4 regions of the Kribbella sp. NPDC050124 genome follow, and region 3 is predicted to be linked to each of the others. Evidence: predicted binding sites of a transcription regulator. Region 3 holds the regulator's gene; each other region holds the start of a gene.
The links. Region 3 encodes HrcA, which represses chaperone genes, less so after heat shock. Its sites were predicted from a motif close to TTGGCACTCGNNNNNNNCGAGTGCCAA; they were not measured.
Positions count from the first base shown of each region.

Region 1: the regulator HrcA is predicted to act here: its motif matches at 2,024-2,050, upstream of ACIBL3_RS42905 (FmdB family zinc ribbon protein).
Region 2: the regulator HrcA is predicted to act here: its motif matches at 1,722-1,748, upstream of groES (co-chaperone GroES).
Region 4: the regulator HrcA is predicted to act here: its motif matches at 2,850-2,876, upstream of groL (chaperonin GroEL).

Region 1 is NZ_JBITJU010000034.1:49,088-53,468, reverse strand. It holds gene ACIBL3_RS42920 (LacI family DNA-binding transcriptional regulator) at 1-218, opposite strand, end outside; gene mscL (large conductance mechanosensitive channel protein MscL) at 487-873, opposite strand; gene ACIBL3_RS42910 (Flp pilus assembly protein CpaB) at 995-1,612, opposite strand; gene ACIBL3_RS42905 (FmdB family zinc ribbon protein) at 1,680-2,003, opposite strand; gene ACIBL3_RS42900 (penicillin acylase family protein) at 2,191-4,381, shown strand, end outside.
Region 2 is NZ_JBITJU010000004.1:384,077-388,457, forward strand. It holds gene ACIBL3_RS14175 (methyltransferase domain-containing protein) at 1-954, opposite strand, end outside; gene ACIBL3_RS14180 (peptidoglycan-binding protein) at 964-1,557, opposite strand; gene groES (co-chaperone GroES) at 1,881-2,177, shown strand; gene groL (chaperonin GroEL) at 2,354-3,973, shown strand; gene ACIBL3_RS14195 (DNA alkylation repair protein) at 4,254-4,381, shown strand, end outside.
Region 3 is NZ_JBITJU010000006.1:39,353-43,733, reverse strand. It holds gene ACIBL3_RS16595 (ThuA domain-containing protein) at 80-721, shown strand; gene ACIBL3_RS16590 (Gfo/Idh/MocA family protein) at 718-1,809, shown strand; gene hrcA (heat-inducible transcriptional repressor HrcA) at 1,916-2,938, shown strand; gene dnaJ (molecular chaperone DnaJ) at 2,964-4,106, shown strand; gene ACIBL3_RS16575 (16S rRNA (uracil(1498)-N(3))-methyltransferase) at 4,110-4,381, shown strand, end outside.
Region 4 is NZ_JBITJU010000004.1:429,255-433,635, reverse strand. It holds gene ACIBL3_RS14395 (MMPL family transporter) at 1-800, opposite strand, end outside; gene groL (chaperonin GroEL) at 1,043-2,668, opposite strand; gene ACIBL3_RS14385 (GNAT family N-acetyltransferase) at 2,902-3,462, shown strand; gene ACIBL3_RS14380 (ABC transporter substrate-binding protein) at 3,459-4,381, opposite strand, start outside.

The sequences.
Region 1 (4,381 bases), on a different contig from region 3:
TAGGCGAACAACGGGCCGACCAGGTCGCGGATGATGAACGCGACCGTTCGCGGACCGCCGCCGACCAGGGCGCGGGCCTGTGCGTTCGCGACGTAGTCGAGCTGCTGAACCGCACGCATCACCCGGCCGCGGGTGGTGGCGGCAACGGGGTAGTTGCCCGCGAGCACCCGGGAGACGGTCGTGGCCGAGACGCCGGCGATCGCCGCGACGTCCTTCACCGTGGGGCGATCCCCTGACGACAGTCTGGCCACCGGCTCCGCCCTTCAGAAAGCGCTCACCGAAATTGTGCCATGAAGGGCTGCGGTCGGCCGCATCGCGAGCTGCGGTTGATCGACTCGAATCACATTGTTTGTTTGGCGGATCGGTTCTCCGGTGTGGTCTGGCGCAACGCCGCGGAGCCTGTGGAAAACGTTGACCTGGGGAGCGGGTGGGCAGGTGGCGAGCTCAGGGGCTGAGGTTGGGGCGCCCACCCGCTCCCCGCTGCAGTCAGCGCCGGGCGGCGAGGTGGTCGCGGATCTCGGTGAGGAGTTGCTGGTCGGTGGTCAGCGGGTCGGGCTCGGGCTCGATACCGCGGGCGCGGCGCTCGGCGAGCTTGTTCAGCGGCAGCACGATCACGAAGTAGATGGCGGCGGCGACGAACAGGAAGTTGAGGCCTGCCTGCAGGACCGCGCCGATCGAGAACTCCGCGTTGTTGATGGTGAAGGTCAGGACGCCGCTGATGTCCGGCTTACCGAAGATCGCCGCGATCAGCGGGTTGATCAGGCTGTTCACGATCGCGGTCACGACCTGGCCGAACGCAACGCCGATCACGACGGCGACCGCGAGGTCGACGACGTTGCCGCGCATGATGAATTCTTTGAAGCCCTTGAGCATGTGGGTGTGCCTCCACGGAGCGGGTGATGTTCCCGGTCAACGTAGGGCCACCGCCTCGCTCACGCGAGCGAGCGCGCCGCGGCACCACAGATCGTGCTCAGTCGTGTCCGACAAGTGATCGTCAGCTGGTGTCCGGGGTCAGGGCGACGGTGAGTTTGGAGTTGGCGGTGGCTTGGGCCAGGCGGGTCGCGGTCTCGGGAGTGGCGGCGACCACGATCAGCGCGCCGGCGGTCGTCGTACGCGGAGTCGGGAGGGCGACCACGCGGACGCCTCGGGCGAGGAGGCTGGCGGAGTCGGCCGGCGTGCTGGTGGCGGCGTACAGGTTGATGTGGTCGCCGACGCGGAGGAGGGCGCTGATGTCGGCGTCGTCGATGCGGAACGGGTAGGCGAGCTCGCCCTTGGGGACGGAGGGTGGTGCCAGGAAGCGGGCGTCGGTGAGTGGTTCGCCGGATCTGACCGGTCCGGTCAGCACGCGGGAGGTCAGGTCGGCGCCGGGTTTGAGCGCGCCGTCGGGGACTGCTCCGGGTGGGAGGTTCAGGGTGCGGAGGTCGTCGCCTTTGGGCACGGCTCCGCCGGACAGGTCGCGCGCTGCGGCCAGAACGGCGATGGTCGGCGGGGGTGGAGGGGAGAGGGCGACGAGGCCGAAGTAGACAGCAGCCGCGGCGGCCACACCAGCCAGCAACCGGCGGTGCCACCTGACAGCACGCAACAGCTCACGAAGTGCGAAGGGGTTTCTCATGCCAGAGAAAGTACGAGTTTCCCCTCACCCCGCCTGTTGGTTATCCACAGGGGGTCGCGGGCCGGGGTCAGGCGGCGCTGGTGTTGGTGGTTGAGGAGGAGGTGCTGGAGGAGGACTTTGAGGAGTCCGAGGAGGAGGTGGTTGTCGAGGAGGAGGACTCGGACTTGGGGGTGGAGGTCGCGTCGGACTTCGAGGAGGTTGTGGTCTTGCCGGAGGTGCGGCTGTCGGTGCGGTAGAAGCCGGAGCCCTTGAAGACGACGCCGACGGCGTTGAAGACCTTGCGCAGGGTGCCCTGGCAGGCGGGGCAGACGGTCAATGCGTCGTCCGTGAAGCTCTGCCGCACCTCGAGCGCCTCACCACAGTCGGTGCACTGGTACTGGTACGTCGGCACGGTTCGTTCCCTTCAGGCCGTTGGCACTCCTACTACTCGACTGCTAATAATGCGCCAGGACCCCGAAGTATTCCAAGTCGGGCGCGTGTTACCTCAACGCTGCGTGGATGTCCACCGGACGCAGAGCCACGCAAAGTTGTGCGGCACCCCATTTGGGGTGTGCGGCGGGATTCTCTACGGTTGGTCCGTGCGTCGCCTGCTACGAGTCGTCATCATGAGCGGAATCGCCCTCGCCACCGTCCTGTTGGTGATCGCCGGCACCGTCGTCTTCGTCGTCCGCCATTCGTTCCCGACGTACGACGGATCGATCGAGCTGACCGGTCTCGAGGGCGACGTCGAAGTGGTCCGGGACGACAACGGCATTCCACAGATCTATGCCGACACTCCGAGTGATCTGTTCGCCGCGCAGGGTTACGTGGCCGCGCAGGACCGGTTCTTCGAGATGGACTTCCGCCGGCACGTCACCGCCGGGCGGCTGTCGGAGCTGTTCGGGAAGGACGCGCTGGAGACCGACAAGTTCGTCCGTACCCTCGGCTGGCGCCGGGTCGCGGAGAAGGAGCTCGGCCTGCTCACCCCGTCCACCCGGCAGTACCTGGACGACTACGCCCGCGGCGTGAACGCGTACCTGGACACCCACAGCGGCTCCGGCCTCAGCCTCGAGTACGCCGTCCTGTCGCTCAAGGGCACCGACTACCGGCCCGAGCCGTGGACCGCGGCCGACTCACTGGCCTGGCTGAAGGCGATGGCGTGGGACCTCGGCGGCAACATGGACGAGGAGATCACCCGGACGAAGCTGCTCGCGTCGTTCCCCTCACGCAACATCGAGAGCCTCTACCCGCCGTACCCGTACGACCGCAACGAGCCGATCATGTCCTACGGCGCGGTCCGGGACGGCAAGTTCACCACCGCGCCGATCGCCTCCGAGGCCCGTCGCGGGATGCTGACCAAGGACCTGCTGAAGTCGCTGGACTCGGTCGACAAGGTGGCCAAGGGTCTGCCCCAGCTGCTCGGCCGCGGTGACGGCATCGGCTCGAACTCGTGGGTCGTCTCCGGCGACCACACCACCACCGGCAAGCCGCTGCTGGCCAACGACCCGCACCTCGGCGCGACCATGCCGGGGATCTGGACCCAGGTCGGGCTGCACTGCAACAACGTCGGCAAGGCCTGCCCGTACGACGTCTCCGGCTTCAGCTTCTCCGGGTTGCCCGGAGTGGTGATCGGCCACAACAACGCGATCTCCTGGGGCTTCACGAACCTGGACCCGGACGTCACCGACCTCTACCTCGAGCGCATCGACGGCAACAACGTCCTCTACAACAACAAGTGGCGGGCGATGGCGACCCGCGAGGAGACGTTCAAGGTCGCCGGCCAGGACGAACCGGTGAAGATCACCGTCCGCGAGACCAGACACGGTCCACTCATCTCCGACGTCGGCGACGACCAGCGCGAGACCGGTGAGCTGGCCTCGAAGCAGGGCAAGTACACCACGCCGTACGGGGTCGCGATCCAGTGGACCGCGCTGAACCCGGGCCGCACCGCGGACGCGCTGTTCGCGATCAACCGGGCGCAGAACTGGACCCAGTTCCGGTCCGCCGCGCAGCTGTTCCAGGTCCCCTCGCAGAACCTCGTGTACGCCGACACCGAGGGCCACATCGGCTACCAGGCGCCCGGCCTGATCCCGATCCGCAAGACCGGCCGCGGCGACTGGCCGGTGCCGGGCTGGGACCCGAAGTACCACTGGACCGGGTACATCCCGTTCGATGCGTTACCGACCGAGTTCGATCCCGCGGACGGGATCATCGTGACCGCGAACCAGGCGGTGGTGCCGCGGACGTACACCTACTACCTGACCAACGACTGGGACTACGGGTACCGGTCGCAGCAGATCCTGGACCGGATCAAGACCGCCGGGAAGCTGGACGCGAACGCGATGGCGTCGATCCAGTTGGACGCCAAGAACCGGGCCGCCGAGATGCTGGTGCCGTACCTGCTCCAGATCGGCATCGACGACGAGTTCGAGCGCCAGGGCCAGGACACGCTGCGGAACTGGGACTTCACCCAGCCGGCCGACTCCGCGGCGGCGGCGTACTTCAACGTGGTCTGGCGCAACCTGCTTGCGCTGACCTTCCACGACCAGTTGCCCGAAGGCACCTGGCCGGACGGCGGGTCGCGCTGGTTCGAGGTGATCCGCACGCTGCTCGGCCAGCCGAACAGCGGCTGGTGGGACGACCTGCGGACCGGGCAGCACGAGAGCCGGGACGACATCCTGCGCGAGGCGATGATCGACGCGCGGCAGGAGATCACCCAGAAGATGGCCCGTGACCCGGCGAACTGGAAGTGGGGTCAGCTGCACAAGCTCACGCTGACCAACCAGACGC
Region 2 (4,381 bases), on a different contig from region 3:
CAGCTCTTCCACGACCTCGTACGCCGACGCGAGCGGAGTCGGCACCAGGTCGTCAGCGGTGACGTAGGCGATCCGCGGGTCCAGCAGCCAGCCGTCGACCGCGCCAGCCACAGCAGTCACCAGACCGGCGCGCACCACAGCGCCGTCCGGCTCGTAGATGTACTGACCCACCGGACCGGTCTCGGCCTCGGGTGCCTCGGTGACAGTCGCGCCGCTGGGCAGCAGCGTGGCCCTACGCGTGGTCCCGGCGTAAAGGCGACCGGACCACAGTGCCGCCTCCTTCACCTCGCCGGCGTCGCTGATCCACTCCGCCTCCACGCCATCCGGTACGGCGTCGTGCGGGATGCCGGGCGCGACCTTCACACACGCAGTGCGGCTCAGGAGCTCGGTGACAAAGGACCACGGCGGCGAGTAGGCGTTGTGGTCGAACACGCGTCGCCCGTCCGCCCGCCGTGCCGGGTCTGCGAACACCACGTCGTACGGCGCGAGGTCGAAGGACTCGGCGTCGCCGACGACCACCTCGCCGGGCAGTCCGAGTGCGGTCAGGTTGGCGCGGGCGGCGTCAGCCGTGGCTGGGTCGCGTTCGACGCCAGTGACCCGTAAGCCGGCGCGTGCGGCGCTGATGAGGTCGCCGCCGATGCCGCAGCCCAGGTCGACCACAGTGCTACCCGGTAGCGTCGCCGCGATGCGCTGGGCCCGGTGTGAGCCGACAGTACTGCGGGTTGCCTGCTCCAGACCGTCTGGCGTGAAGTACATCCGTGCAGCGTCTTGGCCGAACTTGGCGATCGCCCGGTGGCGCAGTGAGGCCTGTGTGACCGCAGCACTCACCAGCGTGGCGTCGTACTGCTTGCGAAGCTTCTCGACGAGCTGGAGCTCGCGGCCTGGCTGGAAGTGCGCGCATGCCTCGGCAAGTAGCTCAGCGCCAGCGCCGTCCAGCAAGCCCGTGACTGTCACCCCGTCACTTTAGAGGGGGCTCGAGCAGCTCCTGCTCCAGCTTCGGGTGGCCATCGAGTAGAGGCGCCAGTTCATGGCTGAGCGGGTCTTCGGGCCGTAGATGCCGTCCACGGTGAGCCCGTGCTTGCGCTGGACCATCCGGACCACTGCGCGGGTGTTGGTGCCGTAGATGCCGTCGACAGCGAGCTTGGTGCCGTAGCAGAAGTTCAGGTTGCGCTGGAGCACGCGGATCGCGGTGTCCGGGTCGCCGAACACGGTGGAGCCGCGGTGTGGGTCGTCGCCGTACATCAGGTTGCAGTAGGTGCTGGAGGCGCCGTACACGGACGGCATCGGGATGCCCCACGTCCTGTTGACCGGCACGAGCATGGCTGACCGGCACTGCGGCAGTGCAGCGGCCGCGGCGGCGGCTCTGGTGCTGGCAGTGTCCGCAGCCGGCGCCTGCTCCGCCGGAGCGACGGCTGGTGCGTTCGCACCGGGCGCCGAGGTGGGCTGGTCCTTCGAGGCACCTGCGGCGACCGCGCCGACCGCGAGCCCTCCGACCGCGGCCAGAACCACGACAGCGCGACCGGACAATTTGGGCAGAGAGGGAAAGCTGAAGGCCATAGTCTCTCCTCGTGACGCCGTTAACACAGAACGGTCCCACGCCAACCCCGGCTTGACCACATTCCGCACCTACGTGATCACAGTGCGACGGGTCAGCCGATGCGGTCGAGTAGTGAAGGGTGCCCATCCGTGTCCGGGCCCGGATTTCCGCCGTTGGCGAGATCTTGGCACTCGAGTTGACCGAGTGCTAAAGGCGGCCTAGATTCGGAGTTGGCACTCTCCGGTGGAGGGTGCCAGCGGTCCGGCCCTTGACCCCCGCGACGGCAGGGGAGCGCGACCATCGGAGAACCACAGACAAGCGAATCGACCGTGGAGGTCAGCAAGTGTCGGTCACGATCAAGCCGCTCGAGGACCGCGTCCTCGTCGCGCCGCTCGAAGCCGAGCAGACCACGAAGTCCGGCCTGGTGATCCCGGACACCGCCAAGGAGAAGCCGCAGGAGGGCGAGATCCTCGCCGTCGGTCCGGGCCGGATCGACGACAACGGCAACCGCGTCCCGCTGGACGTCGCCGTCGGCGACAAGGTCATCTACTCCAAGTACGGCGGCACCGAGGTCAAGTACGACGGCCAGGACTACCTGATCCTGGGCGCCCGCGACATCCTCGCAGTCGTCAGCAAGTGACGATCCCAGGGCGTGAGCCGACGGCCCGGCGTCGCCGGGTCGGCGCACGCCCTGCCCGCTGTTCCTGACTGACACCGCCCTGGTGCCGAGCCCGGCGCCGGGGCGGAGTCGGTCCGGTGCCGCGGGACGTCTGCCTGCTGCAACGAAGACATTTACGAGAGGGACTGGTTTTTTCCATGCCGAAGATCCTCGAGTTCGACGAGAACGCGCGGCGCGCCCTGGAGCGCGGCGTCGACAAGCTCGCGAACACGGTGAAGGTGACGCTGGGGCCGAAGGGCCGCTACGTCGTGCTGGACAAGAAGTGGGGCGCCCCGACCATCACCAACGACGGTGTCACCGTCGCCCGTGAGGTCGAGCTGGACGACCCGTTCGAGAACCTTGGTGCGCAGCTGACCAAGGAGGTCGCCACCAAGACCAACGACATCGCCGGTGACGGCACCACCACCGCGACGGTGCTGGCGCAGGCGCTGGTGCACGAGGGCCTGCGGGCGGTCGCCGCCGGCGCCAACCCGATGGGCCTGAAGCGCGGTATCGAGGCGGCCGTCGAGGCCGTGTCGGCCAAGCTGGTCGACACCGCCCGCGCGGTGGACGACAAGGGCGACATGGCCCACGTCGCCACCATCTCCGCCCGGGACGCCGAGATCGGCACCCTGATCGCGGACGCCTTCGACAAGGTCGGCAAGGACGGTGTGATCACCGTCGAGGAGTCGAACACGTTCGGCACCGAGCTCGAGTTCACCGAGGGCATGCAGTTCGACAAGGGCTACATCTCGCCGTACTTCATCACCGACGCCGAGGCCGGCGAGGCGGTGCTGGAGGACCCGTACATCCTGATCCACCAGGGCAAGATCTCCGCGATCGCGGACCTGCTGCCGCTGCTGGAGAAGGTCGTGCAGTCCGGCAAGTCGCTGCTGATCATCGCCGAGGACGTCGAGGCCGAGGCGCTGTCCACCCTGGTGGTCAACAAGATCCGCGGCAACTTCACCTCGGTCTCGGTCAAGGCGCCGGGCTTCGGTGACCGCCGCAAGGCGATGCTGGAGGACCTGGCCGCGCTGACCGGCGCGCAGGTGGTCGCTCCCGAGGTCGGCCTGAAGCTGGACCAGGTCGGTCTGGAGGTGCTCGGCACCGCTCGCCGGATCGTCGTCACCAAGGACAACACCACCGTCGTCGAGGGCGCCGGCGCGGCCGACGCGATCGAGGCCCGGGTCAACCAGATCAAGGCCGAGATCGAGCGCACCGACTCCGACTGGGACCGCGAGAAGCTGCAGGAGCGGCTGGCCAAGCTGGCCGGCGGCGTCTGCGTGATCAAGGTCGGCGCGGCCACCGAGGTCGAGCTCAAGGAGAAGAAGCACCGGATCGAGGACGCCGTGTCCGCGACCCGGGCCGCGATCGAGGAGGGCATCGTCGCCGGTGGCGGCTCCGCTCTCGTGCACGCGGCGACCGTCCTGGACGACAGCCTCGATCTCGAAGGTGACGAGGCCACCGGTGTCCGGATCGTGCGTAAGTCGATCGTCGAGCCGCTGCGCTGGATCGCCGAGAACGGCGGTTACGAGGGCTACGTGGTGACGTCGAAGGTGGCCGAGCTCGAGTCCGGCAGCGGCTTCAACGCCGCCACCGGTGAGTACGGCGACCTGCTGGCCCAGGGCGTCCTGGACCCGGTCAAGGTGACCCGGTCCGCGCTCGCCAACGCCGGCTCGATCGCCGCGCTGCTGCTGACCACCGAGACGCTGGTGGTCGACAAGCCCGAGGAAGAAGAGCCCGCCGCCGCCGGTCACGGCCACGGCCACGGTCACTGACCCTCAGGTCGAACGACAGCCGCCCGGCCGGTCCTCGGACCAGCCGGGCGGCTTCTTTTGTGCGCGTGTGGTTGGGTTGGGGCGTGATTCGGGAGCGGGTCGAGGCGGATCTCGAGAGCTGTGCCGGGATCCTGCGGGAAGTGCACGAGAGCGCCGGGTATCCGGTGAACTGGCCGGACGATCCGGCCGCGCGAGTCCGGTCGTACCCCTGTCGACTGGGGTGGCGACCACGCGTCCGCCGTACTCCACTTCGAACCCCCGCAGTGACTACGCTCCCAGGATGGAGCTGACGGCATCGGCGCTGGTAGGCGAGTTGCGGTCGCAGGCGCGGCCGGACGAGTTCCCGCAGAAGCACTACCACGGCTCGGCTGCGGTGCTCGGGGTCCGGATGGGGACCCTGTTCGAGAT
Region 3 (4,381 bases):
TCGGGGGGCGCTTAGTGTCACGGTGGCGATTCCGCAAATTTTCCGAGCCTGGAACCGAAACTTTCGAAGGGCGGACGGCGTGACGACACGACGTGCACTGGTGGTCCGGGGCGGGTGGGAAGGACACTCCCCGGTCGAGGCGACCGACCTGTTCATTCCCAATCTGCGCGAGAACGGGTACGAGGTGACCGTCTCCGACACGACCGAGAGCTACCTCGACCTGGACGGCACCGACCTGGTCCTGCAGTGCGTCACCATGAGCCAGATCGAGCCCGAACACTTCAAGGGCCTGGACGCGGCGATCCGCAAGGGCACCGGCTTCGCTGGCTGGCACGGTGGGATCGCGGACTCGTTCCGGAACAACTCCGACTACAGCTTCATCACCGGCGGCCAGTTCATCGCGCACCCGCACGGGTTCACCGACTACCGGGTCGACATCGTCGCCGAGCACCCGATCGTCGAGGGCATCACGCACTTCGACGTGCACACCGAGCAGTACTACGTGCACTACGACCCGACGAACACCGTGCTGGCCACCACCACGTTCCGCTCGCACCCGGACTACCCGTGGATCGAGGGCACCGTGATGCCGGCCGTCTGGACCCGGACCTGGGGCCTGGGCAAGGTCTTCGTCTGCACCGTCGGCCACAAGCTGGACGACCTCGAAGTGCCGGAGGTCCGGACCATCATCGAGCGGGGGCTGCTGTGGGCGAGCAAGTGACACGCGTCGGCATCGTCGGCACCGGGGTCATCTCCGGCACGTACCTGGAGCACCTGGGCATGCTGCCCGGCGTCGAGGTCGTCGCCGTGGCCGACCTGGACGTCAGCCGCGCCCAGGCGATCGCAGACAAGAACCAGGGCATCCGCGCCCTGTCGCCCGACGACCTATACGCCGCGGACGACGTCGACATCGTGCTCAACCTGACCATCCCGGCCGCGCACGCAGCGGTGCACCAGGCCGCGATGGAAGCCGGCAAGCACGTGTACGGCGAGAAGCCGCTGGCCGTGGACCGCGCCGAGGCCGAGCCGCTGCTGAAGTACGCCGCGGCCAACAACCTGCGCATCGGCTGCGCGCCCGACACCGTGCTCGGCACTGGCACCCAGACCGCTCGGGCCGCGATCGACCGTGGCGACATCGGCGTACCGACTGCTGCGACTGCTTCGTTCGTCACGCCCGGCCACGAGCTGTGGCACCCGGCGCCGGAGTTCTACTACCAGCCCGGCGGCGGCCCGGTCCTCGACATGGGCCCGTACTACGTGACGAGCCTCATCACCCTGCTCGGTCCGGTACGGCGAGTGGTCGCCCGCGCCGGCCAGTCGCAGCAGGAGCGGAAGATCCACACCGGTCCGCGAGCCGGCACGACCTTCGGCGTCCAGGTGCCGACGCACGTGACCGGCGTACTCGAGCACGAGTCGGGTGCGCTGACCACGCTGCTGATGTCGTTCGACGTGTGGGCCGCCCGGTTGCCTCGGATCGAGGTGCACGGGACCGAGGGGAGCCTGTCGGTGCCGGACCCGAACGGCTTCGACGGCAAGGTCGAGATCGCCACCGCCACGAACCGGGACTGGATCGAGCTTCCGGTCGCGGGAGGGTACGCCGGAGCCGGCCGTGGGGTCGGGGTCGCGGACATGGCCCGGGCGATCCGCAACGGCGAGCCGCACCGGGCCGACGGCGCGCTGGCCTACCACGTGCTCGACGTCCTCGAGTCGGTGCTCGAGGCGGCCGCGCAGGACCAGCCCGTGGACGTCGCGAGTACGGTCGAGCGTCCGGCCGCCGTACCGTTGGGGGCATCTCCCGAAGTCGCCTGAGACCCGCCCCACGCCGCAAGCCGGCGTCGGCGGCTACTACGGCTCGGTAGACTGGCACTCGAATCGTCTGAGTGCCAGGGGTCGACGCTGAGAGAGGGTGGTGCGCGTGCTGGACGAACGCAAGCTCGATGTTCTCCGCGCCATCGTCGAGGACTACGTGGCGACCCACGAGCCGGTCGGCTCGAAAACGTTGGTGGACCGGCACAACCTCGGAGTGTCGCCGGCCACCGTGCGTAACGACATGGCTGCGCTGGAGGAGGAGGGGTACATCACCCAGCCGCACACCAGCGCCGGCCGGATCCCGACCGACGCTGGCTACCGGCTGTTCGTGGACAAGCTGAGCACGGTCAAGACGCTGTCCGTGGCGGAGAAGAAGGCGATCACCTCCTTCCTGGCCGGTGCGGTCGATCTGGACGACGTCGTCCGCCGGACCGTGCGGCTGCTCGCCCAGATCACCCGCCAGGTCGCGATCGTGCAGTACCCGTCGCTGAACCGGTCGAGCGTCCGGCACATCGAGGTCGTCACGATGACCCCGCGCCGGCTGCTGCTCGTGCTGATCACCAGCACCGGCCGGGTCGAGCAACGGATCGTCGAGCACCCGAACGACGTCGACGAGCAACTGATCGCGGACCTGCGGTACCGGCTCAACACAGTCCTCGCCGGGCAACGGCTGACGGAGGCGACCACGTCGCTGGCCGCCGTACCGGAGCTGTTCGCTCCGGGGGACCGGCACCTGGTCGCGTCGATCGTCACCACGCTGCTGGAGGCGTTCACCGACGAGGTCGGCGAGCAGCGGATCGCGGTCGGCGGCGCCGCCAACCTGACCCGGTACGGCGACGACTTCGAGCGCAACGTGAAGCCGGTGCTGGAGGCGCTGGAGGAGCACGTCATCCTGCTCAAGCTGCTCGGTGAGGCGACCAACCCGCAGACCCTGACGGTCCGCATCGGGCACGAGAACCCGTTCGAGGAACTGGCCACCACTTCGGTGGTCGCGACCGCGTACGGGTCCAAGTCGGAGGCGCTGGCCACGCTCGGCATCGTCGGCCCGACCCATATGGACTATCCGAGCACGATGGGCGCAGTCCGGGCCGTCGCGCGCTACGTCAGCCAGATCCTGGCCGACTCCTAACGAATTCAACCCCCTGGTCTGGAGTATGAGCACCGATTACTACGCCGTCCTGGGTGTCAGCCGCGATGCGACACCGGACGAGATCAAGAAGGCGTACCGCAAGCTGGCCCGCCAGTACCACCCGGACGTGAACGACTCCGAGGACGCGCACCACAAGTTCCAGGAGATCGGCCGCGCCTTCCAGGTGCTGAGCGACCCGCAGAAGCGGCAGATGCACGATCTCGGTGGTGACCCGTTCGCGGCCGCCGGCGCGGGCGGCGGGCCCGGCGGGTTCGGCCAGGCCTTCACGTTCACCGACATCATGGACGCCTTCTTCGGCCAGACCGGCGGGGCGACCCGCGGGCCGCGGCCGCGGACCCGGCGCGGCCAGGACGCGCTGATCCCGCTGCGGATCGACCTGGGCGAGGCCGCGTTCGGCACCACCCGGGAGCTGAAGGTGGACACCGCCGTACTGTGCCCGACCTGTTCGGGGTCCGGCGCGGCGGCCGGGTCCGAGCCGGTCACCTGCGACATCTGCCACGGTCGCGGCGAGGTCACCCACACCCAGCGGTCGTTCCTCGGTGAGGTGCGGACGATGCGGCCGTGCCCGAACTGCCGCGGCTTCGGCACGATCATCCCGAACCCGTGCGTCGAGTGCTCCGGCGACGGCCGGGTCCGGTCCCGGCGGACCGTCACCGTGAAGATCCCGGGCGGCGTCGACACCGGCACCCGGGTGCAGCTGTCCGGCCAGGGCGAGGTCGGCCCCGGCGGCGGCCCGGCAGGCGACCTGTACGTCGAGATCGAGGTCGAGCCGCACGACATCTTCACCCGTAACGGCGACGACCTGCACTGCACGGTCACGCTGCCGATGACGGCGGCAGCGCTCGGCACGACGATCGACTTGCCGACGCTGGAGGGCGAGACGACCCCGCTGGAGATCCGCCCGGGCACCCAGTCCGGTACGGCGATGACGCTGACGGCTCGCGGTGTCCCGCGGTTGCGGCACGCCGGTCGTGGTGACCTGATCGTCCAGGTCGTGGTCGAGACCCCGACCAAGCTCGACGACTCGCAGGCCGACCTGCTCCGGCAGTTGGCCGGCATCCGCGGCGAGGAGCGCCCCCAGGGCCAGGTCCAAGCCACCCACAAGAGCGTCTTCGGCCGCCTCCGTGACGCCTTCGGCGCCCACTAGGAGATGGGCGTCGCGGTCTTCTTCTGCAAGGACCTGTCCGGTGCCGAGCTGACACTGGATGGTGCGGAAGGTCGGCATGCTGCCGTCGTACGGCGGATCGCGCCGGGGGAGCGGATCCGGCTGACCGACGGGCGTGGGGCGTGGGCTGAGGGTGTGGTCACGGATGCCTCGAAGTCGGGGGTGACGGTTGCCGTTGACAACCGTGGGGCTGTGCCGGCGAGTCGGCCGCGGTTGGTCGTCGTACAGGCGCTGCCCAAGGGGGAGCGGGCCGAGCT
Region 4 (4,381 bases), on a different contig from region 3:
ATCGACTCCTCGACCTCCATGCCGTTGTCCAGCTGCTCGCGGTGCCGCGAGACCAGGAAGAGGCCGTAGTCGATCGCGACGCCTAGGCCGAGCAGGGTCGCGACGGTCGGGGCCGAGACCGGGAACTCCTTCACGGCCGCGAGCAGGCCGAGAATCGCCAGACCGCCGCCCACACTGAAGACAGCGGACACCAGCGGCAGCGCGGCGGCGACGATCGACCGGAACATCAGGAACAGCAGGATGAGCGCCAGCGTGAGACCGATCGCCTCCGACAACTGGTCGTCGGCCTGCTTCCCGATCTGCCCGGCGCCACCGCCGTACTCCACCTCGAGCCCGGCGTCGCGGGCCGGCTGCACGGCCGCGTCCAGCTCGGCGAGGTAGTCGCTGTCCAGCGATGCCGGTACGACGGAGAACGAGACCGGGGCGTTGACGACGGTGCGGTCCTTGGAGATGTACGCCGCCTGCTGGGCGGCCAGCGGGTCGTCTGCGGAGACCACGTCGGGGAGTTTGCCGACGTTGGTCATCGCGGTCTTCACCGCGGCAGCCTGTTCGGAGACCGTGCCGGACGGCGAGTGGAAGACGATCGAGCCGGAGTACCCGCCTTGTTTGGCGAAGTCGCGGTTCAGCACGTTGAGGCCGGCCGAGGACTCGCTCCCGGGCACCGTGTAGTTGTTGACATACGTGCCGCCGAAGAAGGACCGGAGTACGAACAGGCCGGCGACGATCACCAGCCAGATTCCGATCACGATCCAGTGCCGACGGGCGGCCCCCCGGCCGAGACGTTCCAGAAACGCGTGCATAGCACCCCCCGGGCGCCCACCCCCGGACACCCAAATTCGACAGTACGGCCGAGTCCGCAAACCTGACAACCCGTCACCAGACGCCGAATTCGCCTACCCTCAGTAGTCAAACACCACAACAAAAGCGGCCCCGAGCACCCGCCCGGGACCGCCTTTGTGCTGCTCTTTCCGCCAACAACGAACGGTCCCGGGCGGAGCCCGGGACCGTTCGTCTTGCTCTTGTGTTGCTGGACTTCAGTGGATCAGAAGTCCATGCCGCCCATGTCGGGGGCGCCGCCCGGAGCGGCCGCGGCCTTCTCCGGCTTGTCGGCGATGACGGCCTCGGTGGTGAGGAACAGGGCCGCGATCGACGCCGCGTTCTGCAGCGCGGACCGGGTCACCTTGGCCGGGTCGATGATGCCGGTGGCGATCAGGTCGACGTACTCGCCGGTCGCGGCGTTCAGGCCGAAACCATTGTCGAGGTTGCGGACCTTCTCCACCACAACGCCGCCCTCGAGGCCGGCGTTGACGGCGATCTGCTTGAGCGGGGCCTCCAGCGCCTGGCGCACGATCTGCGCACCGGTCGCCTCGTCACCCTCGAGCTCCAGCTTCTCGAACGCCGCCACGGACGCCTGCAGCAGGGCCACGCCACCACCGGCGACGATGCCCTCCTCGACGGCCGCCTTCGCGTTGCGAACGGCGTCCTCGATGCGGTGCTTGCGCTCCTTCAGCTCGACCTCGGTGGCCGCGCCGACCTTGATCACCGCAACGCCACCGGCCAGCTTGGCCAGCCGCTCCTGCAGCTTCTCGCGGTCGTAGTCGGAGTCCGACTTCTCGATCTCGGCGCGGATCTGGTTCACCCGGCCGGCGATCTGGTCCGCGTCGCCCTCGCCCTCGACGATGGTCGTCTCGTCCTTGGTGACGACGATCTTGCGGGCCTGGCCGAGCAGCTCCAGGTCGACGGAGTCGAGCTTGAGGCCGACCTCCTCGGAGATCACCTCGCCGCCGGTCAGGACGGCGATGTCGACCAGCATGGCCTTGCGGCGGTCACCGAAGCCCGGCGCCTTGACGGCGACGGCCTTGAAGGTGCCCTTGATCTTGTTGACGACCAGGGTGGCCAGCGCCTCGCCCTCGATGTCCTCGGCGATGATGGCCAGCGGCTTGCCGGTCTGCATCACCTTCTCCAGCACCGGGACCAGGTCCTTGATGCTGGAGATCTTGCTGTTCACGATCAGGATGTACGGGTCGTCGAGGACCGCTTCCATCCGCTCGGTGTCGGTGACGAAGTACGGCGAGATGTAGCCCTTGTCGAAGCGCATACCCTCGGTGAGCTCGAGCTCGAGGCCGAAGGTGTTGCTCTCCTCGACGGTGATGACGCCTTCCTTGCCGACCTTGTCCATCGCCTCGGCGATGATCTGGCCGACCTGGTTGTCGGCGGCGGAGATCGAGGCGGTGGAAGCGATCTGCTCCCGGGTCTCGACGTCCTTGGCCAGCGACAGCAGCTGCTCGCTGACCGCCTCGGTCGCCTTCTCGATGCCCTTCTTCAGGCCCATCGGGTTGGCGCCGGCGGCAACGTTGCGCAGACCCTCGCGGACGAGAGCCTGGGCCAGCACGGTGGCGGTGGTGGTGCCGTCACCCGCGACGTCGTCGGTCTTCTTCGCAACTTCCTTGACGAGCTCGGCCCCGATCTTCTCGTACGGGTCCTCGAGCTCGATCTCCTTGGCGATGGAGACACCGTCGTTGGTGATGGTGGGGGCGCCCCACTTCTTCTCCAGGACGACGTTGCGGCCCTTCGGGCCGAGCGTCACCTTGACCGCATCGGCGAGGGTGTTCATCCCCCGCTCGAGGCCGCGGCGCGCCTCTTCATTGAAAGAAATCAGCTTGGGCATTCTCCGCGAGTCCTCCCGCGTCGAGTCTTTGTGGTCCAGCCGGCCGGGATGCCCGCGACGGACGGCGCCACACCGCGGCGGTCACGTCCCGCCACGCTCCGGCACCTCATCGAGGCCGTCTTCTGTCACACTCCGCGGGCACGAGACTTATCACTCTCACCCATGGAGTGCTAACCAAGTATTAGCACTCGCCCCAAACGAGTGCAAGCCAGCCCCCCGCTACGGTAGGCCCCATGGTGGACGTACGAGCGGCCGGCCCGGACTCGTGGCAGGACGTTGCCGGCGTGATGGGCGAGCGCGGCGACCCGGCGCGCTGCTTCTGTCAGTACTTCCGCCTGCGCGGAAAGCAATGGAACTCCGCCACCCAGACGAGCAACCGCAGCGATCTCCGCGAGCAGGTCTGCCACAGCGACATCCCGCCCGGCGTCCTGGCGTACGACGACGGCGCGCCGGTCGGCTGGTGTGCGGTCGCCCCGCGGACGGCGTACCCACGGGTGATCGCCTCCCCCAACTGGCGCACCGACCAGCCGGACGCCTGGGTCATCACCTGCTTCGTCGTACCCGTCGGCCACCGCCGCCAGGGCATCGCCGGAGACCTCGCCCTCGGCGCCGCCGCCTTCGCCCAGTCGTACGGCGCCTCTCACGTCGAAGCCTGCGCGGTCGACGTCGACAAGGTCGACCGCACCTCCTCAGCCGACCTCTACCGCGGCCCCCTCACCGTCTTCCTGTCCGCCGGCTTCACCGAGATCAACCGAACCAGCGAACGCTGGGTCCTCGTCCGCAAGAACCTCTAGCCGGCCTTCTTGAGCCCGATCTGCGTGAGGTCGACGTAACCACCGCTGTTCGGATCGGCCACCGCGTTGTCGATGTTCGAGCCCACGACGTACACGTTGAGGTCCTGAACGGTCGGCACCAGCGGAGCCGATTTCATGATCTCGGCGTACAGGTTCGACAGACCGGCCTCTACCTTCGTCATGTCGGACTCCTTGGCCAGCGTGGCCATCTGCTCCCAACCGGCGGGGCTGCGCGCGTAGTTGTTCGGCGCCGCCTTGTTCGGAGCGGTCGTGTCCGGGCCCAACACCGGCGGCACGATGGTGGCCAGGGTCGGCCAGTCGTAGCACCAGCCCGCGGTGATCAGATCGGTCGCCGCGGAGTCCTGCTGCTGGGTCGAGAAGTAGTTGTCGCCGGGGATCTTGCGGATGTCGACGTTGATCCCGACGGCCTTCCAGGACGCCTGCGCGGCCTCGGCAGCCTTGACGCCTATGCCCGCGTCACCGGTGCCGAGCACGAGCTTCTCGCCCTGGTAGCCGGACTCTGCCAGCAGTTGCCTGGCCTTGGCCGGGTCACCCTCCGGCGGAGCCTTGAAGTGCTCCTCCGGCTGGTAGCCCTCCATGTCGTGGGGAATGATCGAGTCGACCACCGCAGCGAGCCGCTCGCCGCCATGTCCGTCGCGGTAGCTGGTGCGGTCGAGGCCGTAGTACAGCGCCTCGCGCAGCTTCTGGTTCTTCAGGAGCGGCTTCTGCTGGTTGAACGCGATGTAGCGTCGGCAGATGTCGGTGCCCCGGAGCACCCGGTCCTTGACGTCCGCCTGGTTGGTCTTGGCGATGTTCCCGGGTTGCACGCCGGCCAAGCTCAGTGAGCTCTGGTCGGCCGCGCCGTCCGCGATCAGCCGCTGGTCGACGGTCGCCTCGGCTTGACCGAACTTGAAGATGA